Linked DNA regions of Stappia indica. The protein of the gene in region 1 interacts with the protein of each later gene in a pairwise test. Links are inferred from orthologs where the notes say so. Each region holds a gene or a part of one and is shown in the gene's direction. Other genes may lie near its edges.

Region 1 (10,334 bases):
GTCGTCGAGGCGGCTCGGCACATCGTTCGGCTTGATGGTCATGTGCAAGATCAGCTCCTTCATGAAGACGGAATCGGGCCCCGCCGGGCCCGGTCTCGTTCCCCATACTTAGGCGATGCGTGCCCTCGCGGCAAAGGGGTTCTCGCAATTTGCCGTGCACCGCGTCGAACTGGGTGAACAGCGGGTGTCGTGCCCGCCTTGTCCCCTCCCATGCGCCGGGGTTTCACACCTGCCGGCCGCCGCGGCGCTTCCCAGCGCGGCGCAACATCGGCTAAAATGCGAGTCGGGTGCTGCCCGCGCCTCCCCCCTCCGCTTCGGGAAAGCATGTGCCATGCCGGGCCTTTCGCATCACCGGACCACCCGTTCGGGCGCCGCATGAGGAGGGATTGCGCTCATCGCCCGCAGACGGAGGTCTCCGGCATGCAGCTTTCCGCACCCCTTTACCGCCTCAAGCGCGAGGCCCGCCTGCTCTCCCGCGAGGCGGGCATTCCCCTTGCCGCCGCGCTCGACCGCATCGCCGCCCGCGAGGGCCATGCCCGCTGGAGCCTTCTGGCGCAGCGTGCCGCCGAGCGCTCGCCCGCCGCGCTGATCTATCCCCGCCTTCGCCCCGGCGAGATGATCCTCGTCGCCGCCCGTCCCGGCCAGGGCAAGACGCTGCTGGCGCTGGAGCTCGGCCTTGCGGCGATGAAGGCCGGCAACCGCGCCGCCGTCTTCACCCTGGAATATGCGGAGCGCGAGGTCGAGGCGCGGCTCGAACGGCTCGGCGCGCGGGGGCAGCTCAAGGATCTCCTCGCGCTCGACTGTTCCGACGGGATCTGCGCGGCCCGCATCATGGAGCAGCTGCAGGGCTGCGCGCCCGGCACGCTTGCCGTCGTCGACTATCTGCAGATCCTCGACCAGCGGCGCGACACGCCGGACCTCGGCACCCAGGTCGCGCAGCTCTCGGCCTTCGCCCGGCGCTCCGGCGCGGTGCTCGTCTTCGTCTCGCAGGTCGACCGCACCTTTGATCCGGCGCTGAAACCCTTGCCGGATCTTGCCGACCTGCGCCTGCCCAACCCGCTCGACCTTTCGCTCTTCGACCGGGCGGTGTTCCTGCAGGCGGGCCGGCTGCGTGTCACGGAGGGAAGAAAGTAGGCCCCGATTTTCTTGACACGCACAAGGAGGCGTCGTTTGATCGAGGTGTTTTCAATCTTGAGATACTGGAGAATTCGATGAGACGGTTGTTTTTTGTGCTCTTTCTCTTGGTGCTTCCCGCCTCTGCCATGGCAGGCAACGCTGTCCTGAAGAAGGATGGAAAATCCTATACCTTGAATTGCTCGAATGCGGGCTGCTTCATCGCCGAGCGTGTGTCCTTCTTCAAGTCGGGACCTCAGAAGCGACTTGGAGCCGGGGGCGCTGCGAATTTCGAAAAGTGGATGAAGAAGCTGAAAAGCGACGGTTATAAATAAAAAAGTCGGTTGAGGCGCCTTCATCACCATGCCTGATGGATGCGACGAGAAGCCTTTCCGCCTCACACCTGCCGAGGTTGCCAATGGATCCCGGCTCTCCGGCTTCGCCTGCGGCCGGGATGACGTCCGAGGGTGAGGCAGGGCCGGGATGACGCCCCGTGGGTGGCGCACGGCCTCGCATCCTCTCGGCCGTCACCCCGGCCAAGCGTAAGCGCGCGCCGGGGCCTATTGGTTGCCAGAGCGGCGGTTAGGCGCGCAGGCCTTTCCACGCTCCCTATCGCCATCCCCCAACAAGAAGAGATGAGGGGGAGATGTCGGCGCAGCCGACGAAAGGGTGAGCAGCGCCTGCGGCCGGACAGTATCCCCGTTTCGCCCGCCATCCCGCGCGCAGTCCTTTCCCCGCGTCTTCCCGGACGGCGCGCAAGCGCCGAGCCGGGACCGGCGAGCCGAGGGCGTCGGTGGCTGGGCTCGGCAAGGGTCGCAGCGCCGTGCCTCCCCGGTTCGCGGCTACGCCTGCGGTCGGAATGATGGGGTGGACGGCCCTTCTCCACGGCATCGAATGTGCCAAAACGGGGTCGTTGCAAGAACGCCACCAACAAGAGGGCCGTCCACCATGAACATTAGCAAATTGGTCTGGCTCTGGCCAAGAACATCTTTCCGCTTCACGGCGTCGACGCGGTCGGTCAGGTGGTCGTGCGGCGGCTGTGGCGGCGTGCACAGGTAACCGGCTTCTCTGCTACCCGCACGTCCGCCGTCCTCGCCCGCCAGGGGCCAAGCGTCTACTCCGCCGCGTTCATGCCGCGGGCCGGGCGGCGCTCCAGCACCTCGCGCAGGAAGCGGCCGGTATGGCTCGCCTGCGCCTCGACGATGTCCTCCGGCGTGCCGGCCGCGACGATGGTGCCGCCGCCATCGCCGCCTTCCGGGCCGAGGTCGATCACCCAGTCGGCCGTCTTGATGACCTCCAGATTGTGCTCGATGACCAGCACCGTGTTGCCCTGCTCGACCAGTTCGTGCAGCACTTCCAGCAGCTTGGCGACGTCGTGGAAATGCAGGCCGGTCGTCGGCTCGTCGAGGATGTAGAGCGTGCGGCCGGTGGCTCGCTTCGACAGTTCCTTGGCCAGCTTGACGCGCTGCGCCTCGCCGCCGGACAGGGTCGTCGCCTGCTGGCCGACCTTGATATAGCCGAGGCCGACGCGGGCCAGCGTCTCCAGCTTGTCGCGCACCGCCGGCACGGCGGCGAAGAAGCGCGCGCCTTCCTCCACCGTCATGTCGAGCACGTCGGCGATGGACTTGCCCTTGAACTCCACCTCCAGCGTCTCGCGGTTGTAGCGCTTGCCCTTGCAGACGTCGCAGGTGACGTAGACGTCGGGCAGGAAGTGCATCTCGATCTTGATGACGCCGTCGCCCTGGCAGGCCTCGCAGCGTCCGCCCTTGACGTTGAAGGAAAAGCGCCCCGGCTGGTAGCCGCGCGTCTTGGCCTCGGGGAGGCCGGCGAACCATTCGCGGATCGGCGTGAAGGCGCCGGTATAGGTCGCCGGGTTCGAGCGCGGCGTGCGGCCGATCGGCGACTGGTCGATGTCGATCACCTTGTCGAGCTGCTCCAGCCCGTCGATATGGTCGTGCGGGGCCGGGGTCTCGCGCGCGCCGTTCAGCCGCCGCGCCGCCGCCTTGTACAGCGTGTCGATCAGGAAGGTCGACTTGCCGCCGCCGGAGACGCCGGTGATGCAGGTGAAGGTACCGAGCGGAATGTCCGCCGAGACGTTCTTCAGGTTGTTGCCGCGCGCCCCCGCCACATGGATGCGGCGGTGCTTCTTCGGCTTGCGCCGCTCGGCCGGCATCGGGATCGCCATGGCGCCGGACAGGTACTGGCCGGTCAGCGACTTCGGGTTGGCCAGGATCTCCGCCGGTGTGCCCTCGGCCACCACCTCGCCGCCATGGATGCCGGCGCCCGGGCCGATATCCACCACATGGTCGGCGGTGAGAACGGCATCCTCGTCGTGCTCGACCACGATCACCGTGTTGCCGAGGTCGCGCAGGTGCTTCAGCGTGTCGAGCAGGCGCGCGTTGTCGCGCTGGTGCAGGCCGATGGACGGCTCGTCGAGCACGTAGAGCACGCCGGTCAGCCCCGAGCCGATCTGCGAGGCGAGCCGGATGCGCTGGCTCTCGCCGCCCGACAGGGTGCCGGAATTGCGCGACAGCGCCAGATAGTCGAGGCCGACATCGTTGAGGAATTTCAGCCGCTCGCGGATCTCCTTGAGGATGCGCAGGGCGATCTCCGACTGCTTGTCGGTCAGCTTTTCGGGCAACTCCGCGAACCAGGCGGCGGCATCGCGGATGGAGAGCTGCGAGATCTCGCCGATATGGCGGGTGGCGATCTTCACCGACAGCGCCTCGGGCTTCAGCCGGTAGCCGTTGCAGGCCGGGCAGGGGCGGTCGGACTGGTAGCGCGACAGCTCCTCGCGCACCCAGTCGCTGTCGGTCTCGCGCCAGCGCCGCTCGATATTGCCGACGACACCCTCGAAGGTCTTGGCGGTGCGGTAGCTGCGCACGCCGTCGTCATAGACGAACTCGATCTTTTCCTTGCCAGAGCCGTTGAGGATCGTCTCGCGCACCGCCTCCGGCAGATCGGCCCAGGGGGTGGCCATCGAGGCGCCGAAATGGCGGCAGATGGCGTCCAGCGTCTGGGCGTAATAGGGCGAGGTCGAGCCGGTCTTGGCCCAGGGCAGCACCGCGCCTTCGCGCAGGGTGAGCGTGTGGTCGGGCACCACCAGCTCCGGCTCGAAGGCGAGCGTGGTGCCGAGCCCGTCGCAGGTCGGGCAGGCGCCGAACGGGTTGTTGAAGGAGAACAGCCGCGGCTCGATCTCGGAGATCGTGAAGCCGGAGACCGGGCAGGCGAACTTTTCCGAGAACACCATGCGCTCATGGGTCTCGTTGCGGTTCTGCAGCACGGCGCCGTCGGCGGGGGCCGGCAGCGCCTTGTCGGCGAATTCGGCGATGGCGATGCCGTCGGCCAGCGACAGTGCCGTCTCCAGCGAATCCGCCAGCCGGCCGCCCATGTCCGGACGCACGACGATGCGGTCGACGACCACGTCGATGTCGTGCTTCAGCTTCTTGTCGAGGGCGGGCGCCTCGGCGATCTCGTGGAACGTGCCGTCGATCTTGACGCGCTGGAAGCCCTTCTTCATCAACTCGGCGAGTTCCTTGCGGTACTCGCCCTTGCGCCCGCGCACGATCGGGGCCAGCAGGTAGAGCCGGGTGCCTTCCTCCAGCGCCAGCACCCGGTCGACCATCTGGCTGACCGTCTGGCTTTCGATCGGCAGGCCGGTCGCCGGCGAGTAGGGCACGCCGATGCGCGCGAACAAGAGGCGCAGGTAGTCGTAGATTTCCGTCACCGTGCCGACGGTCGAGCGCGGGTTGCGCGAGGTCGTCTTCTGCTCGATCGAGATGGCCGGCGACAGGCCGTCGATCTGGTCGACGTCCGGCTTCTGCATCATCTCCAGGAACTGCCGGGCATAGGCCGACAGGCTCTCGACATAGCGGCGCTGGCCCTCGGCATAGATCGTGTCGAAGGCGAGCGACGACTTGCCGGAGCCGGACAGGCCGGTCATCACGATCAGCGCGTCGCGCGGCAGGTCGATGTCGATATTCTTGAGATTGTGCTCGCGCGCGCCGCGAACGCTGATCACGCGCCGGTCGGCGGCGGAAGCGGGCGGCGTGGAGGTCGAACGCGGCTTGGACATGCGTGCGGTTCCTGGATGACGGCCTTGCGGCGTCTGGAAGGGCTGCCAGCCCCCGCGCGGGAGGGCGCGGGCCGGCGGCAGCTTAAGTGAAACGGCCCGGCCCAGGCCGGGAATGACAAGCGCCCCGGCGGTCCGGGGGTGAAGCGTGGCCGGCACGGCCGGGAGTGCCGTGCGGAGCGGGCGACAGCACCGCCCTTCTACGACATGCACCGGCATCCGTCGATTCCGCCAGGGCGATTCCCAAGGGTCCGAACGGCTCCGCATCCGGCGCCGGTGGGGCAGGTCGTTTTCCGAAAGATCTCTACGCAGGCGATCCCGAATCCGATTGCGTGAACATATCAGGAACATATACTGTCGCGCAAGATTGACCGCATGTGGTGCGGGCGGGCGGGTCGGGCAAGGGGCGTCCTGCTCCACGCGCCTGCGTCATGTGCCCGCGTCATGTGCCCGCGTCTTGGTCCCGCGTCTGGCGCCTTTGCGACAAAGCGTGTGGAAAAGCGGGCTGCGTGCGCGCAAAAAGCGGGCCGGGACCGCAGTTCGCGGGTCGCGGGCCTTTCGCCGGGCTCCTGCCCGGGGCTAAGGTCCACGGGATGAACACCGGCCTCCCGTTCGCTCCATGCGGCGCGCGCGGGCGTGCCGCATGCAATGAAGGGATCCCGCCGCTGCTGTCGGCGGGCCGCCTCACATCGACGAGCCTGGCCGGACAGCGGCCGGCTCAGGGACAGGCCGGCAACGTCCGGCAGGCAAGGAGACGACAATGTCGGGAAGCGTCAACAAGGTGATCCTGGTGGGCAATCTGGGAGCCGATCCGGAGGTCCGCCGGATGCAGGACGGGCGCCCGGTGGTCAACTTGCGCATCGCCACCTCGGAGACCTGGCGGGACCGCAGCTCGGGCGAGCGCAAGGAGCGCACCGAGTGGCACCGCGTGGTGATCTTCAACGAAGGCCTGGCCAAGGTCGCCGAAAACTATCTGCGCAAGGGCTCCAAGGTCTATATCGAGGGCCAGCTGCAGACCCGCAAGTGGCAGGACCAGTCCGGCCAGGAGCGCTATTCCACGGAAGTCGTGCTGCAGGGCTTCAACTCGACGCTGACCATGCTCGACGGTCGCGGCGAGGGCGGCGGTGGCGGTGGCGGCGGCGGCCGCTCTGTCGAAGGCGGCGGTTCTGGCGGCGGCTATGAGGGCGGCTCCGGCGGCGGCTACGGTGGCGGTTCGGGCGGCGGCTATGGCGGCGGTTCGGGCGGTGGGTATGGCGGCGGCTCGGGCGGCTCCGGCGGCGGGTCCGGTGGTTCTGGCGGCGGCTTCGGCGGCGGCTCGGACATGGACGACGAGATCCCGTTCTGAGCAAGCCTTGATCCGGGCCGCATTCGGCCCGCATCCGGCGAGACCTGACATGTGCCGCCCCGGCCTGTTTCGGGGCGGCTTTTTTCGCTTCGCCCGGCGCGCCGGCCTTGTCGGCGGCGTGCGTCACGGGTCTCCCGCGTCGACCTCCCGCTCTGGGCTGCCCCGTTGCGGCGATCCTGCCTTGGCGCCGCCGGGTTTGGCGTGCAACCATGCTGGCCCAGCCGGCGGACGTTCCCGTCCGCCCGTATCCTTCCCGGTCCCTCACGGAGGCTCCCATGCTGCATCTCGATCCGGATGCCACCCGCGCCGCTCTCGAATGGCGGCCGCTGATCGAGGCGCTGCGGACGATGTTCCGCGACGGCTGCGAAAGCCCGGTGCGCCATCACCATGATTTCCAGGTGCCGGGCGAGGCGGACGGCACGCTGCTCCTGATGCCGGCCTGGGTGCCGGGGCGCTATCTCGGCACCAAGCTGGCGACGGTGGTGCCGGGCAACGGCGCGCGCGGCCTGCCGGCGGTGATGGCCAGCTACCTGCTCAACGATGCCCGCACCGGCGAGATGGTGGCGATGATCGACGGCGGCGAACTCACCGCCCGGCGCACGGCGGCGGCCTCCGCGCTCGCCGCCGACTATCTGGCGCGCCAGGACGCCCGCCATCTGCTGGTGGTCGGCACCGGCCGCCTGTCGCGCAACCTTGCCGCCGCCCACGCCTCGGTGCGGCCGCTGTCGCGGGTCGCGGTCTGGGGCCGCGATCCGGAAAAGGCGCGAGCGGTTGCCGAAGAGATCGCCGGGGAGCTCGACATTCTCGCCCAGCCGGCGGACAACCTGGAGGAGGCCGTGCGCGATGCCGACATCGTCAGCTGCGCCACCTTGTCCGAGGCGCCGCTGGTCCAGGGCGCCTGGCTGAAGCCGGGCAGCCATCTCGATCTCGTTGGCGCGTTCAAGCCGACCATGCGCGAGAGCGACGACGAAGCCGTCTCGCGGGCCCGGGTCTTCGTCGACACCCGCGAGGGCGCAACGAAGGAGGCGGGCGACATCGTCCAGGCGCTGACCTCCGGCGCGCTCGCCGAGGACGGCATCGAGGCCGACCTGTTCGATCTCACCCGTGGCACCCATGCGGTCCTGCGCCAGGCCGACGACATCACCCTGTTCAAGTCGGTCGGCGCGGCGCTGGAGGATCTTGCCGCCGCGATCCTCGCCTTCGAGACCGCCTCGGCCAGGACCGGCCAGTCCACCTCGTCGCGCATCCTGCCGGTGATGTGACGGCGCGGCAGGGCAGGGGCTCCGCCTTGCTCCTGCCGAAGGTGCCAATGGTTCCCGGCTCTCCGGCTTCGCCTGCGGCCGGGAGGGCGTCCTGAGAAAGAGGCACGGCCTCGCATCCCCTCGTCCGTCACCCCGGCCGCGCGCAAGCGCAGAGCCGGGGCCTATTGGCTGCCAGAGCAGCGGTCAGGGCGCGCAGTCCCTTCCGCGCTCCCTCTCGCCACCTCCTCGCCTTGCCCGGGAAGACGCCTGCACAGGCTGGCGCAAGTCCCGGCCGGCGGGGACAAGTCCGCCCGGACGCGGCGGGCGATGCGGGGATAACTCCGCCTGACAGGACCGCCAACCGAGGGCGGTGGGGTCATTTGCTCCGGACCTGATCCGATCAATCGATTTTCTCGATCATAATCACGAAAACAATCAGTTTGTGCGAATGAAACTTCGCTGCCATCCTGCGTCGAAATTGCAGGAGGCAAGGCATGAGTTTCGCCGGAATCTCGAATATTGAGACGAAATTTGCAAAATCTGTCGCAAATTTCGGTCTCGTTTTGCCCGGCGTCCTGCTGTGCGTCCTGCTTGCGCTCGCCGGCAAGGGCCTGCGGCTTGTCCCCGGTCTCGACCTGCTCGGGCCGATGGCGCTGGCGATGGCGCTCGGGCTGGTTATCCGCGCGGCGATGCCGCTGCCGGAGGGCGTCGTTCCGGGCGTGCGCCTGTCCGCGGTGACGCTGCTGCGCGCCGCCGTCGTTCTGCTCGGCCTGCAGCTGACGCTGGCCGATCTCCTGTCGCTCGGGCTCGGCGGACTGGCCGTCACCGCGACCGCGCTCGTCGCCACCTTCGCGCTGACCCTGTGGGCCGGCCGGCTGCTCGGCGTTGCGCCGGACCTTGCCCGGCTGATCGCCGCCGGCACCTCGATCTGCGGCGCCTCGGCCGTTGCCGCCACCCGCTCGGCGACGGGCGCGGGAGCGGGCGACACGGCCTATGCGGTCGCCTGCGTCACCCTGTTCGGCACGCTCGCCATGGTCTTGATGCCTTTGGTGCCGCCGCTCGCCGGGCTGGATGCGGCCGGCTACGGCCTCTTCGTCGGTGCCTCGGTGCACGAGGTGGCGCAGGTGGCGGGCGCCGGCTTCCGACACTCGGCGGAAGCCGGCGAGGCAGCGATGGTCGCCAAGCTCTCGCGCGTCCTGCTGCTGGCGCCGATGGTGCTGCTTCTTGCCGCCTGGTGCCGGCGCGGCCGGGCGAAGGACGGAGCGGGCGAGGGCGTTGCCGCCCGCCTTCCCGTGCCGTGGTTCGTCTTCGGCTTCCTCGCCATGGTGCTGGTTGCCAGCAGCCTGGAACTGCCCGAGGCGGCCCGCACGGGTGCGGGCGAGGCGACCACCTTCCTGATGACCATGGCGCTTGCCGGCCTCGGTCTGTCCACGGATCTGGGCGAAATCCGCGCCCGCGGCATCCGCCCCTTGCTGCTTGCCGCCATCGCCGCCCTGTTCATCGCCGCGATCTCCCTGCTAATGGTGACCGTCTGGATGTGACCATTTCGGGCAGGGCGCGATGACGCTGGAACAGTTGCGGATCTTCGTGGCGGCGGCCGAGCGCGAGCACGTCACCCGCGCGGCCGAGGCGCTCAATCTCACCCAGTCGACGATCAGCGCAGCCATCGCCGCGCTGGAGGCGCGCCACGACGTGCGCCTGTTCGACCGGGTCGGCCGCAACATCCGACTGACCGAGGCGGGCCGGGTGTTCCTCGGCGAGGCGCGCGCCGTGCTTGCCCGGGCCGAGGCGGCCGGCGAGGTGCTGGCCGATCTTGCCGGCCTCAGGCGCGGCAGCGTCCGCCTTGCCGCCAGCCAGACGGTCGGAAACTACTGGCTGCCGGCCCGGCTGAAGGCGTTTCGCGAAGTCCATCCCCATCTCGGTGTCGCGCTTTCCATCGGCAACAGCGAGCAGGTCGCCGCCTGGACCCGCGAGGGCGAGGCCGATCTCGGCCTGGTCGAGGGGCCGGTGGCCGATCCGGGCCTGTCGCCGGCGGAGGTGGGCCACGACCGCATGGTGCTGGTGCTGCCGCGCGACCATCCCGTCGCCCGGCGCGGTATCGTCAATGCCGATGCCTTGAAGGCGCTGACCTTCGTTGCCCGCGAGGCCGGCTCCGGCACAGGCCTGATGCTGGAGCGGCTGGCGAAAAGCTTCGGCCTTGCGCCCGCCGACCTGCGGATCTCGATGGAGCTCCCCTCCAACGAGGCGCTGCGCAGCGCCGTCGAGGCCGGGGCGGGCGCTGCCGTCCTGTCCTCGCTGGTGGCGGAAGGGGCGGTGCGCTCGGGCCAGCTTTCGGCGCTGGAGCTCAGCCTGCCGCCGCGCCCCTTCTTCGTGCTGCGCCACCGCGCCCGGCACCTCTCCCCGGCCGCGCGCGCCTTCCTTCAAGCGCTGGAAGTGCCTGCCGACGCGACGTGAGGGCAAGCCTTTCCCGGCGCCCCTTTCCCGGAATTGTTCATGCGTGCCAGTATCATGGCCGAATCTTGCCCAAGGAGCTGCGCCATGCCCATCACCTGCGATTGCCTGA
Region 2 (10,546 bases), 2.3 Mb from region 1 along the record:
ACGAGCCCATCGTCGAGCTGGAGACGGACAAGGTGACCGTCGAGGTTCCGGCCCCGGCCTCCGGTACGCTGACCGACATCCTGGTCAAGGAAGGCGACACCGTCGAGGTCGGCGCCCTGCTGGGACAGATCTCCGAAGGCGCCGGCGCGGCTGCTGCCTCGCCCGCCAAGGCCTCCGCGCCGAAGGCGGAGAGCGCCAAGTCCGCTCCTGCCGCCGCCGCCTCCTCTTCGGCCGAGACCGTCGACGTGGTGGTGCCGTCGGCCGGCGAGAGCGTCACGGAAGCCGATGTCGGCGAGTGGTTCGTCAAGGTCGGCGACCAGGTCAAGGCCGACGACGTGCTCGTCGAGCTGGAGACCGACAAGGCCGCCCAGGAGATCCCGGCGCCGGTGTCCGGCACCGTGGTGGAGATTTCCGCCAAGACCGGCGACACGGTCACTCCCGGCCAGTTGCTGCTGAAGATCGCCGTTGGCGCGGGTGCTGCCGCCCCGGCCAAGGCGCCTGCTGCCGAGACGCCGGCCCCGGCCGCAGCGGCCGGCACCGACATGCCGCCGGCGCCCTCTGCTGCCAAGATGATGGCGGAGAAGGGCGTTGCCGCCGACCAGGTCGCCGGCTCCGGAAAGCGTGGCCAGGTGTTGAAGGGCGACGTTATCGCCGCCGTCGCCACCGGCATGACGCAGCAGTCTTCCGCCTCTGCAGCCCCGGTCGCCGCCCGTGCGCCGTCCGGTGCCGAGGATGCGTCTCGCGAGGAGCGGGTGCGCATGACCAAGCTGCGCCAGACCATCGCCCGCCGTCTGAAGGATGCGCAGAACACCGCCGCCATGCTGACCACCTACAACGAGGTGGACATGGGGCCGGTGATGGAGCTGCGCTCCAGCTACAAGGACCTGTTCGAGAAGAAGCACGGCGTGAAGCTGGGCTTCATGGGCTTCTTCACCAAGGCGGTCTGCCATGCGCTGAAGGAGATCCCGGCGGTCAATGCCGAGATCGACGGCACCGACATCATCTACAAGAACTACTGCCATGTCGGCGTCGCCGTCGGCACCGACAAGGGTCTGGTGGTTCCGGTCGTGCGCGATGCCGACCAGATGTCGATCGCCGAGATCGAGAAGAAGATCGCCGAACTCGGCCGCAAGGCGCGTGACGGCAAGCTCGGCATGGACGAGATGCAGGGCGGTACCTTCACCATCTCCAACGGCGGCGTCTACGGCTCGCTGATGTCCTCGCCGATCCTCAATGCACCGCAGTCGGGCATTCTCGGCATGCACAAGATCCAGGAGCGGCCGATGGTCGTGAACGGTCAGATCGTGGCGCGGCCGATGATGTATCTGGCCCTGTCCTACGATCACCGGATTGTCGACGGCAAGGAAGCGGTGACCTTCCTCGTCCGCGTCAAGGAGAGCCTCGAGGACATTCAGCGTCTCGTCCTCGACCTCTGACGTCAGGAATGCGGTGCCGGGCGGATGTCTGCCTGGCACCGGTTTCTCCGCCGTCGCGGCACCGGCCGCAGGCGGCGTTTCGGCGAGCCGGTCCTTTGCGTCCCGAGGCCGGGGCGGGGGCGCGGCGAGGTCCAGCGGAGGCGGAGGATGAGCGGCACGATCCGGCGGTTGCAGGAAAACTGGGTCTATGGCGGCGCGCTGTCGGGCGTGGTGCTGCTGGCCCTCGCTCCCTTGCTGACGGCCGGCTGGACATTGGGCGAGCGCCTCGTGTTTCTCGCACTTCCCGTCTACATGCTGCACCAGCTCGAAGAGCATGACGGCGACCGGTTTCGCGCCTTCGTCAACGAGGTGATCGGCAAGGGCCGCGAGGTGCTGAGCGTGCCGACCGTCTTCATCGTCAACGTCGCCGGTGTGTGGGGTGTGATGGTGCTGGCGATCTGGCTCATGCGGGGCATCGCCAGCGGCTGGGGGCTCATCGGCGTCTACCTGCTGCTCGTCAACGCCGTGCTGCATGTCGTCCAGGGGGTGGCCCTGCGCAGGAGCAACCCCGGCCTGTGGACTGCGGTCCTGCTGTTCCTGCCGCTCGGGATATGGGCTTTCGCGCAGATCGCTGCGACTGCGGGGGCTGTCCATCACGCCGTGTCCCTTGTTGTCGTTCTGGCGCTGCATGGCGCCATCGTCGCCACTGTCCGGCGCCGCCTCGCAGCCAGTTGAGGGAGATTTCCATGGGACTGGACTTCCTGCTCACCGCTCTCGTCGTCGTTCTCGTTCCCGGAACCGGCGTGGTCTACACGGTGGCGACCGGCCTGGCGCGCGGGCGGGTTCCCGGCATCGTCGCGGCCTTCGGCTGCACGCTCGGCATTTTGCCGGCGCTGATTGCGGCAACCTTCGGCCTTGCCGCGCTGCTGCATGCGAGCGCACTGGCCTTCCAGGTGCTGAAATATGCCGGCGCCGCCTATCTCTTCTATCTGGCCTGGCAGGCCTTCCGCGAGGCCGGACCGCTGGCCTTCGACCGGCAGTCGGCGCCCGCCGATCTCGTTGCGGTGGCCCGGACCGGGTTCCTGATCAACGTGCTGAACCCGAAGCTGTCGCTGTTCTTCCTTGCCTTCCTGCCGCAGTTCATCGTGCCGGGCGAGGGAGCCGTATCCCTGCAGATCCTGTCCATGGGCAGCGTGTTCATGGGCCTGACGCTGGTCGTGTTCATCGGCTACGGCGTCTTTGCCGCTGCGCTCGGCGCTCGCATCCTGCGCAGCCGGCAGGTCATGACCTGGATGAGCCGAACGGTCGCGCTCGCCTTCGCCGGCTTCGGCGCCAGGCTCGCCCTCGCCGATCGTTGATCCGTGCCGCAGTCGTCCTCAACGGAGAAACCATGACCGAACCCCGGACCGAAAACGTCGTGATCGTGACAGGCGGCAGCCGCGGCATCGGCGCGGCGGCGGCGCTGCGCCTCGCGCAGCCGGACACGACGGTCCTTGTGACCTATGTGTCGAGCCCGGAGCGTGCAGGGGAGGTCGTCTCGCAGATCGAGGCCGGGGGCGGCCGTGCGGTGGCGCTGCAGGCGGATGTCGCGAGCGAAGACGATTGCCTGCGGACCTTTGCCGAGGCCGACCGGATCGGCCGCCTGACCGGCCTTGTGAACAATGCCGGCGTGGTCGACGTTGCCGCACGGCTGACGGACATGTCCGTCGAGCGGCTGCGGCGGATCTTCGACATCAACGTTCTCGGCACGATCCTGTGCGCCCGCGAGGCCGTGCGCCGCATGTCGACGGCCCACGGCGGCCAGGGCGGGGCCATCGTCAACGTGTCGTCGGCCTCGGCCAAGATCGGCTCGCCGGCGCAGTACATCGACTATGCCGCGGCCAAGGGGGCGGTCGACACGTTCACCGTCGGTCTTGCCAAGGAAGTCGCGGCCGAGGGCGTGCGGGTCAATGCCATACGTCCCGGCATCATCGATACGGAAATTCACGCGTCGGGAGGCGATCCCGACCGGGCGCGGCGGGTGGCGGCCGAGCTGCCGATGCTGCGCGCCGGGCGGGCCGAGGAATGTGCCGAGGCGATTGCCTGGCTCTTGTCCGACGCCGCCAGCTACACGACCGGCGCAATTCTCGACGTGTCCGGCGGGCGCTCGATCCTGCCCTGACACTGGAACATGGCGGCACGTCCGCCCGAACGAATGAAACAAGAGGCGAATGCTATGTCACAGTTTGATCTCGTCGTCATCGGCACCGGCCCCGGCGGCTATGTCTGCGCCATCAAGGCGGCCCAGCTCGGCCTCAAGGTGGCCGTTGTCGAGAAGCGCGCCACCCATGGCGGCACCTGCCTGAACATCGGCTGCATCCCCTCCAAGGCGATGCTGCACACGTCCGAGCTGTTCGAGGAGGCGGCCGAGCATTTCGAGGACTTCGGCATCAAGGTCGGCAAGCCGAAGCTCGATCTCAAGGCGATGATGGGCCACAAGCAGAAGACCATCGACGGCAATGTCAGCGGCATCGAATTCCTGTTCAAGAAGAACAAGGTGACGCCGTTCCACGGCACGGGCCGCATCCTTGCGGCCGGCCGCGTCGAGGTGACCGCCGAGGACGGCTCGAAGCAGGAGATCGAGGCGAAGTCCATCGTCATCGCCACCGGCTCCGACGTGGCCCCGCTGCCCGGCGTCGAGATCGACGAGAAGCAGATCGTCTCCTCCACCGGCGCGCTGGAGCTCGACAAGGTCCCGGGCAAGCTGGTTGTCGTCGGTGCCGGCGTGATCGGCCTGGAGCTCGGCTCCGTCTGGCGCCGTCTCGGCGCCGAGGTCACGGTCGTCGAGTTCATGGACAAGATCCTCGGGCCGATGGATGCGGACATTTCCCGCAACTTCCAGCGCATCCTCAAGAAGCAGGGCGTCGAGTTCCACTTGTCCTCCAAGGTCACGGCCGTGGAGAAGACGGGCAAGCAGCTCGTCGTCACGGTCGAGCCGGCCGGCGGCGGCGAGGCGGCTGCCAAGACGCTCGAGGCCGATGTGGTGCTCGTGGCCATCGGCCGCCGACCCTACACCTCGGGCCTCGGCCTCGAAGAGGTCGGCGTTGCGCTCGACGAGCGCGGCCGGGTCAAGACCGACGGCCACTACCAGACCAACGTGCCGGGCATCTATGCCATCGGCGACGTGATCGCCGGCCCGATGCTGGCCCACAAGGCCGAGGACGAGGGCGTTGCCCTTGCCGAAATGCTCGCGGGCCAGGCCGGCCATGTGAACTACGGCGTCATTCCGGGCGTCGTCTATACCAGCCCCGAGGTCGCCGATGTCGGCAAGACCGAAGAGGCGCTGAAAGCCGAGGGCGTGTCCTACAAGGTCGGCAAGTTCGCCTTCATCGCCAATGGCCGCGCCAAGGCGACCAACCACACGGAAGGCTTCGTCAAGGTTCTCGCCGATGCGGAGACCGACAAGGTCCTCGGCGTTCACATCATCGGCCACGGCGCCGGCGAGATGATCCACGAGGCTGCCGTCCTGATGGAGTTCGGCGGCTCGGCCGAGGATCTGGCGCGCACCTGCCATGCTCACCCGACGATGAGCGAGGCCGTGAAGGAGGCTGCGATGGCCGCCTTCGCCAAGCCGATCCACGCCTGACGAGTACCTGGCCTGGCGCGCTCACGCCGGAGCGGAAGATGACAAAAGGCCCGCGCCGGTTGCCGGTGCGGGCCTTTTGCGTGATCGCGGGGGAGCGGCAAACCGTGCCGCTGACGCGCGGCTGGTTATTCCGCGGTCTGGGTTGCGGTCTGCGTGGTCGTGTTGCCGGCAACGACCAGAGTGCCGCTGGTCGCGGTGGAGCTCTGCGGAGCCTCGGCGGTCGTCGTCGTCGGCGTCGTCTGCGACATCTTGGACCAGTTGCACTCGGCCATGGCCGGCGTGGCGGAGAAGGCGATGAGGGCGGCAACCCCCGTCAGTCCTGCGAGAATGCGCATTCTACTCTCCCTTGCTGGCGGCATGTCGGGACGACACGCCTCGGTCCCCTCTGGCGGGCTTTGTAGGGCTGATGTCGACTGCCGCAAGGGAGACGCTACGGAAAGTCTAGTGCGAAACAGGCAACGCGACCAGTTCCGCCGCGTTGAAACTGATTGAGGTTAGTCGCGCTCGAGGATCGCTGCGTGGAAGCCGTCCTGCACGCCGGCCGTATGCGACTGGATTTTCACCAAGGCCTCGATGCGGTGGTTCATCGGGATGATCTCCACCTCACGGGCGCCGAAAAGGCCGGGAAATCGTGCGAGCAGCCGACCGTTGGTCAGGCGGATGGCGTCGGTCCAGCCCCACTTGCAGTCTCGCGGCGCACAGCGTGTGAAAACACGCATCCGGGAGACGATGCGTCCGCCGCTGCAATGGCTTTCGATCTCGATGATACGAACCTGCTGCGTTGCCGCGCGAGGATTGTACCAGCGCCCCGCCTCGGGAATGCGGCAGCGATTTTCGGCCGCGACGGCAATGGGAGCGGTGAGAATCACCGTCAGGGTGACGACGAAGGGAATCAGAAGGCTCCACATGCCGGATTCTTGTCCGCGGTGGGCGCTGCCGCAAGGAAATTCGATGCTGCAATGCGTCGCGGCAAACGGCGTGCGGCAAAGGGTTCACGCGGGCTTGCGGCTGCGCGGATGGGCGCGGTCGTAGGCGTCCAGCAGCCGCGCCGCATCGACTTCCGTGTAGATCTGCGTGGTCGACAGGCTGGCGTGGCCGAGCAGCTCCTGGATGGTTCTCAGGTCGCCGCCGCCGGCCAGCAGATGCGTTGCGAAGGAGTGGCGCAGCGCGTGGGGCGTCGCGCTTTCGGGCAGGCCGAGCGCGCGGCGCAGCTTCGCCATCGCCAGCTGGACGATTCGCGGTCCGAGCGGTCCGCCGCGCACGCCGAGAAACAGCGGGCCTTCCGGCTGCGGCACGTAGGGGCACAGGCGCAGGTAATCTTCCACGGCATCGCAGACGATCGGCAGAACAGGCACCACGCGCTCACGTCCGCCCTTGCCGACGACCCGCAGGCTCCTGGTGCCGCGGCGCGGTGCCGTTCGGCCGGTCAGCGACAGCGCCTCGGAAATGCGCAATCCGCAGCCATAGAGCAGGGTCAGCACGGCGGCATTGCGCGCCGCGACCCAGGGCTCCGCATCGTCGGCCGCATCCGCCCCGACCAGCGTCATCGCATCGCCGGCCGAAACGGGCTTGGGCAGCGAGCGCTTCTGCCGCGGCGGGCGGATCGCGGCGCTGGCGGCGGCATTCACCTCGCCGCGCGTTTCGAGATAGCGCAGGAAGGAGCGGATGCCGGCAAGGCCGCGCGCCAGCGTCCGGCTTTCCGCCCCCGTCTGCCGGCGCGAGGCGAGAAAGCCGCGAAAATCGGCCGGACGCAGCTCTTTCAGGGCGTCCAGCCCCGGCGGCTCGGCAAGGTGGTTTGTGAGGAAGCGCAGGAACTGGCGAACGTCGCGCTCGTAGGCGACCAGCGTCCGGTCGGCGAGCCGCCGCTCCGAACCGAGATGGTCGAGCCAGTCTCCGACGGCGGCATTCACGTCGGCTCGTGCCGACACCAGCAGGGAATCAGGGGCGCTCATGGGCCGCTATCTTATCATGCCTGCGGGCAGATCGAGCGGACCGGCCGGGGTGCCGGCCGGTCCTCAGACACAAAGATCAGGGCAGAATATCAGAGGATGCTCTGTCCGGTCTTGGCCCAGTCGGCCAGGAACTGCTCGAGGCCCTTGTCGGTCAGCGGGTGCTTGACCAGGCCCTTGAGCACGGACGGCGGAACGGTCGCGACATCCGCGCCGACCAGCGCGCATTCGCGCACATGATTGGCGGTGCGGATCGAGGCGGCCAGGATCTCGGTCTCGAAGCCGTAATTGTCGTAGATGATCCGCATCTCGCGGATCAGGTCCATGCCGTCGATGTTGATGTCGTCCAGCCGGCCGATGAACGGCGAGACGAAGGTCGCGCCGGCCTTGGCGGCGAGCAGCGCCTGGTTGGACGAAAAGCACAGGGTGACGTTCACCATGTGGCCGGCATCGGTCAGGGTGCGGCAGGCCTTCAGGCCGTCGAGCGTCAGCGGCAGCTTCACCGCGATGTTGTCGGCGATCTCGGCCAGCGCACGGCCCTCGGCGATCATCGCATCGGCCTCGGTCGCGGTGACCTCGGCGGAGACGGGGCCCTCGACGATGTCGCAAATCTCTGCAATGACGTCCTTCATCGGGCGTCCGGACTTGAGGATCAGCGACGGATTGGTGGTGACGCCATCGAGCAGGCCGGTCGCGGCGAGATCCCGGATCTCCCCGGTGTCTGCGGTGTCGACGAAGAACTTCATGGCGGCTCTGGCTCCTTATCGGAAACGGACTTTTGCGGAGTTTCGGGTCGGCGGGGCATCTGCCTCGCCCGGGCCTGACTGCATACCTTAGGATGGCGCGTGGCGACAGCCCCGATTCGCCCGCAGCCGGCCGGCATGCGGGCGCCGATCTTGGGCAACTGGCAGCAACCGAGCAGGAACGAGGACGCGGGTGAGCGATCTGTTTGGCAATACCGGCGAGGTGCGACCGGCGACGGTCGCCAGGGTTCTGCTGCCGGTCGCCATCGGCATGGCCTACAGCTACCGCGTGCCGGCAGGGATGAGCGTAGAGCCCGGATCCATCGTCCGCGTGCCGCTCGGCCCGCGCGAGGTGGTGGGCGCCGTGTGGTCGCTGGAATCGGAAGGCGGTTCCGCCGCCGGCAATGTGGCTCCGTCCCGCCTCAAGAACATCCTGCATGTCTACGAGGATGCCCCGCCGCTCGACGACGAGCTGCGCGCCCTGGTCGACTGGGTGGCGAACTGGACGCTCGCCGCACCCGGCATGGTGCTGCGCATGGTCCTGCGCTCGGAAGAGGCTCTGGAGGGCGAGCCGCCGCTCGCCGGTGTCCGCCTGTCGTCCTCCGGCACGCGGCCCGAGCGCATGACCCCGGCGCGCCAGCGGGTGCTGGAGGTCCTTCAGGACGGCACCGGCTTCACCCGCAGCGGTCTTGCCCATGCGGCCGGCGTCAGCTCCTCCGTGGTCGACGGGCTGCTCGCCCATGGTGCGCTGGAAAGCGTCGAGCTGCCGGCCGTTCCGCCGCTGCCGCGGCCCGATCCGGACTGGTCGCCGCCCCGGCTGACGCCCGCGCAGGCACGTGCCTCGAAAGAACTGGTCGCTGCCGTGGGGCAGGGGTTCCGCACCTTCCTCATCGACGGCGTGACCGGATCGGGCAAGACGGAAGTCTATTTCGAGGCGGTGGCCGAGGCGCTGCGGCAGGGGCGGCAGGCGCTGGTCCTGATCCCAGAAATCGCCCTCACCAGCGCCTTCCTGCAGCGGTTCGAGCGCCGGTTCGCGGTGCTTCCGGCCGAGTGGCACTCGGAGATCGCGACCCGCCAGCGTGCGCGGGTCTGGCGCGGGGTCGCCAGCGGCGATGTGCGTGTGGTGGTGGGCGCCCGTTCGGCGCTGTTCCTGCCGTTCCGCGAGCTCGGTCTTGTAGTGGTCGACGAGGAGCATGACGGGGCCTACAAGCAGGACGACCGGGTGCCCTACAACGCCCGCGACATGGCGGTCGTGCGCGGTCACATCTCGCGTTTTCCCGTGGTCCTCGCCTCCGCCACTCCGTCGGTGGAAAGCCGGGTCAATGCCGACCAGGGCCGCTATGTCCGGCTGGAACTGCCCGAGCGTGCCACCGGCGCACCGATGCCGGAAATCTCGATCATCGACATGCGCCAGGACGGTCCGGAGCGCGGGCAGTGGCTGGCGCCCACGCTTCGCCATGCGATCGGCGAGACACTCGCAGGCGGCGGACAGGCGCTGCTCTTCCTCAACCGGCGCGGCTATGCGCCGCTGACCCTGTGCCGCTCCTGCGGCCATCGCTTCCAGTGCCCCAACTGCTCCACGTGGCTGGTCGAGCACCGTTTCCGCGGCCGGCTGTCCTGCCACCATTGCGGCCACGAGGAGCCGAGCCCCGACCATTGCCCGGCCTGCGGCGACACTCAGTCGCTGGTCGCCTGCGGCCCCGGCGTCGAGCGGATCGCGGAAGAGGCGGCCGACCTGTTTCCTCAGTCGCGGGTGCTGGTCCTTTCGTCGGACCTGCAAGGTGGACCGGATCGCCTGCGCCGGGAAATGCGCATCATCGAGGAGGGCGGTGCCGATATCGTCGTCGGCACGCAGCTCGTCGCCAAGGGGCACAACTTTCCGCTGATGCGCCTCGTCGGGGTGGTCGATGCCGATCTCGGCCTTGCCAATGGCGACCCGCGGGCGGCGGAGCGGACCTTCCAGCTGCTGGCGCAGGTGACGGGCCGCGCCGGGCGCATCGGCGGCGGCGGGCGCGGCCTGCTGCAGACCTACGCGCCGGAACACCCGGTCATCCGGGCTCTGGCATCGGGAGACAGCACCGCCTTCTACGAGGCGGAAATCGCCGCGCGCAAGGCCGCCGGCCTGCCGCCGTTCGGCCGCCTCGCCGCGCTCATCGTCTCGGCGCCCGACAGGGCGAGGGCCCAAGACTACGCCCGGCAGGTGGCGCGGCTGTCGCCGGCGAGCCCCGGCCTCACGGTTCTCGGCCCGGCAGAGGCGGCGCTGGCGCTGGTGCGCGGCCGCTACCGGTTCCGCCTGCTGGCGATGGCGCCGCGCAGTGTCGACCTGCAGGCCCTCATGCGGTCGTGGATCGCCCGTCTGCCGAAGCCCTCGGGGGGCGTCCGCCTGCAGGTGGACATCGATCCCCAGAGCTTCTTCTGAGCAGGGTAAAGAGCCCGGCCGGGGGACGATTGCGGGCCGATCAGGCCCGCTTCGACCTTTTTCGGGCCGAATTGCGGCATTTGGACCCCGTGGCGATGTTGCCCCGCCTTGAAGCCTGTGCTAATCGAAGCGCGGCTTTCCGGGGCAGATGCGACCAAGCGCACTCCGGCGCCAAAGAAAGTTCAGATTTTCCAAAGCCTTGCGATCAGCCCAGCTGGGAGCATCGGCTCAAACCTGCCTAAGAGAGCACGGACCCTGTGACCGACAACGTATCTCTCATTTCAGGTGTGGCGCACCGTTACGCGACGGCACTGCTCGACTTGTCAGAGGAGCAGGGCTCCGTGGCGGACGTCGAGAAGGCGCTGGAAGCGTTCGACAAGCTGCTCCAGGACAGC

What was found.
Region 2: the proteins of GH266_RS04515 (region 1) and GH266_RS15515 interact in binary tests that used the Escherichia coli proteins (3 or more experiments, as listed by UniProt). The link is inferred for Stappia indica from one-to-one orthologs.

Annotation. Positions count from the first base shown.
Region 1 is NZ_CP046908.1:967,821-978,154, reverse strand. The notes cover bases 4,941-7,737. They hold GH266_RS04515 (single-stranded DNA-binding protein), read left to right. Parts: upstream 4,941-5,945; coding sequence 5,946-6,530; downstream 6,531-7,737. Other genes in these bases: lhpI (bifunctional Delta(1)-pyrroline-2-carboxylate/Delta(1)-piperideine-2-carboxylate reductase), read left to right, coding at 6,806-7,737; uvrA (excinuclease ABC subunit UvrA), read right to left, coding at 4,941-5,188. Outside these bases: GH266_RS04535 (ATP-dependent Clp protease proteolytic subunit), read right to left, coding at 1-42; GH266_RS04530 (DNA helicase), read left to right, coding at 421-1,134; GH266_RS04525 (hypothetical protein), read left to right, coding at 1,212-1,448; more of uvrA, read right to left, coding at 2,228-4,940; more of lhpI, read left to right, coding at 7,738-7,792; GH266_RS04505 (YeiH family protein), read left to right, coding at 8,335-9,312; GH266_RS04500 (LysR family transcriptional regulator), read left to right, coding at 9,332-10,225; GH266_RS04495 (NAD(P)/FAD-dependent oxidoreductase), read left to right, coding at 10,310-10,334. UniProt on the Escherichia coli protein: Plays an important role in DNA replication, recombination and repair. Binds to ssDNA and to an array of partner proteins to recruit them to their sites of action during DNA metabolism. Acts as a sliding platform that migrates on DNA via reptation.
Region 2 is NZ_CP046908.1:3,293,671-3,304,216, forward strand. The notes cover bases 7,530-10,538. They hold GH266_RS15515 (primosomal protein N'), read left to right. Parts: upstream 7,530-7,925; coding sequence 7,926-10,151; downstream 10,152-10,538. Other genes in these bases: fsa (fructose-6-phosphate aldolase), read right to left, coding at 7,530-7,735; GH266_RS15520 (F0F1 ATP synthase subunit delta), read left to right, coding at 10,409-10,538. Also shown: odhB (2-oxoglutarate dehydrogenase complex dihydrolipoyllysine-residue succinyltransferase), read left to right, coding at 1-1,436; GH266_RS15475 (HXXEE domain-containing protein), read left to right, coding at 1,584-2,150; GH266_RS15480 (LysE family translocator), read left to right, coding at 2,162-2,773; GH266_RS15485 (SDR family oxidoreductase), read left to right, coding at 2,806-3,576; lpdA (dihydrolipoyl dehydrogenase), read left to right, coding at 3,631-5,040; GH266_RS15495 (hypothetical protein), read right to left, coding at 5,166-5,375; GH266_RS15500 (hypothetical protein), read right to left, coding at 5,535-5,948; GH266_RS15505 (tyrosine recombinase XerC), read right to left, coding at 6,033-6,992; more of fsa, read right to left, coding at 7,082-7,529; more of GH266_RS15520, read left to right, coding at 10,539-10,546.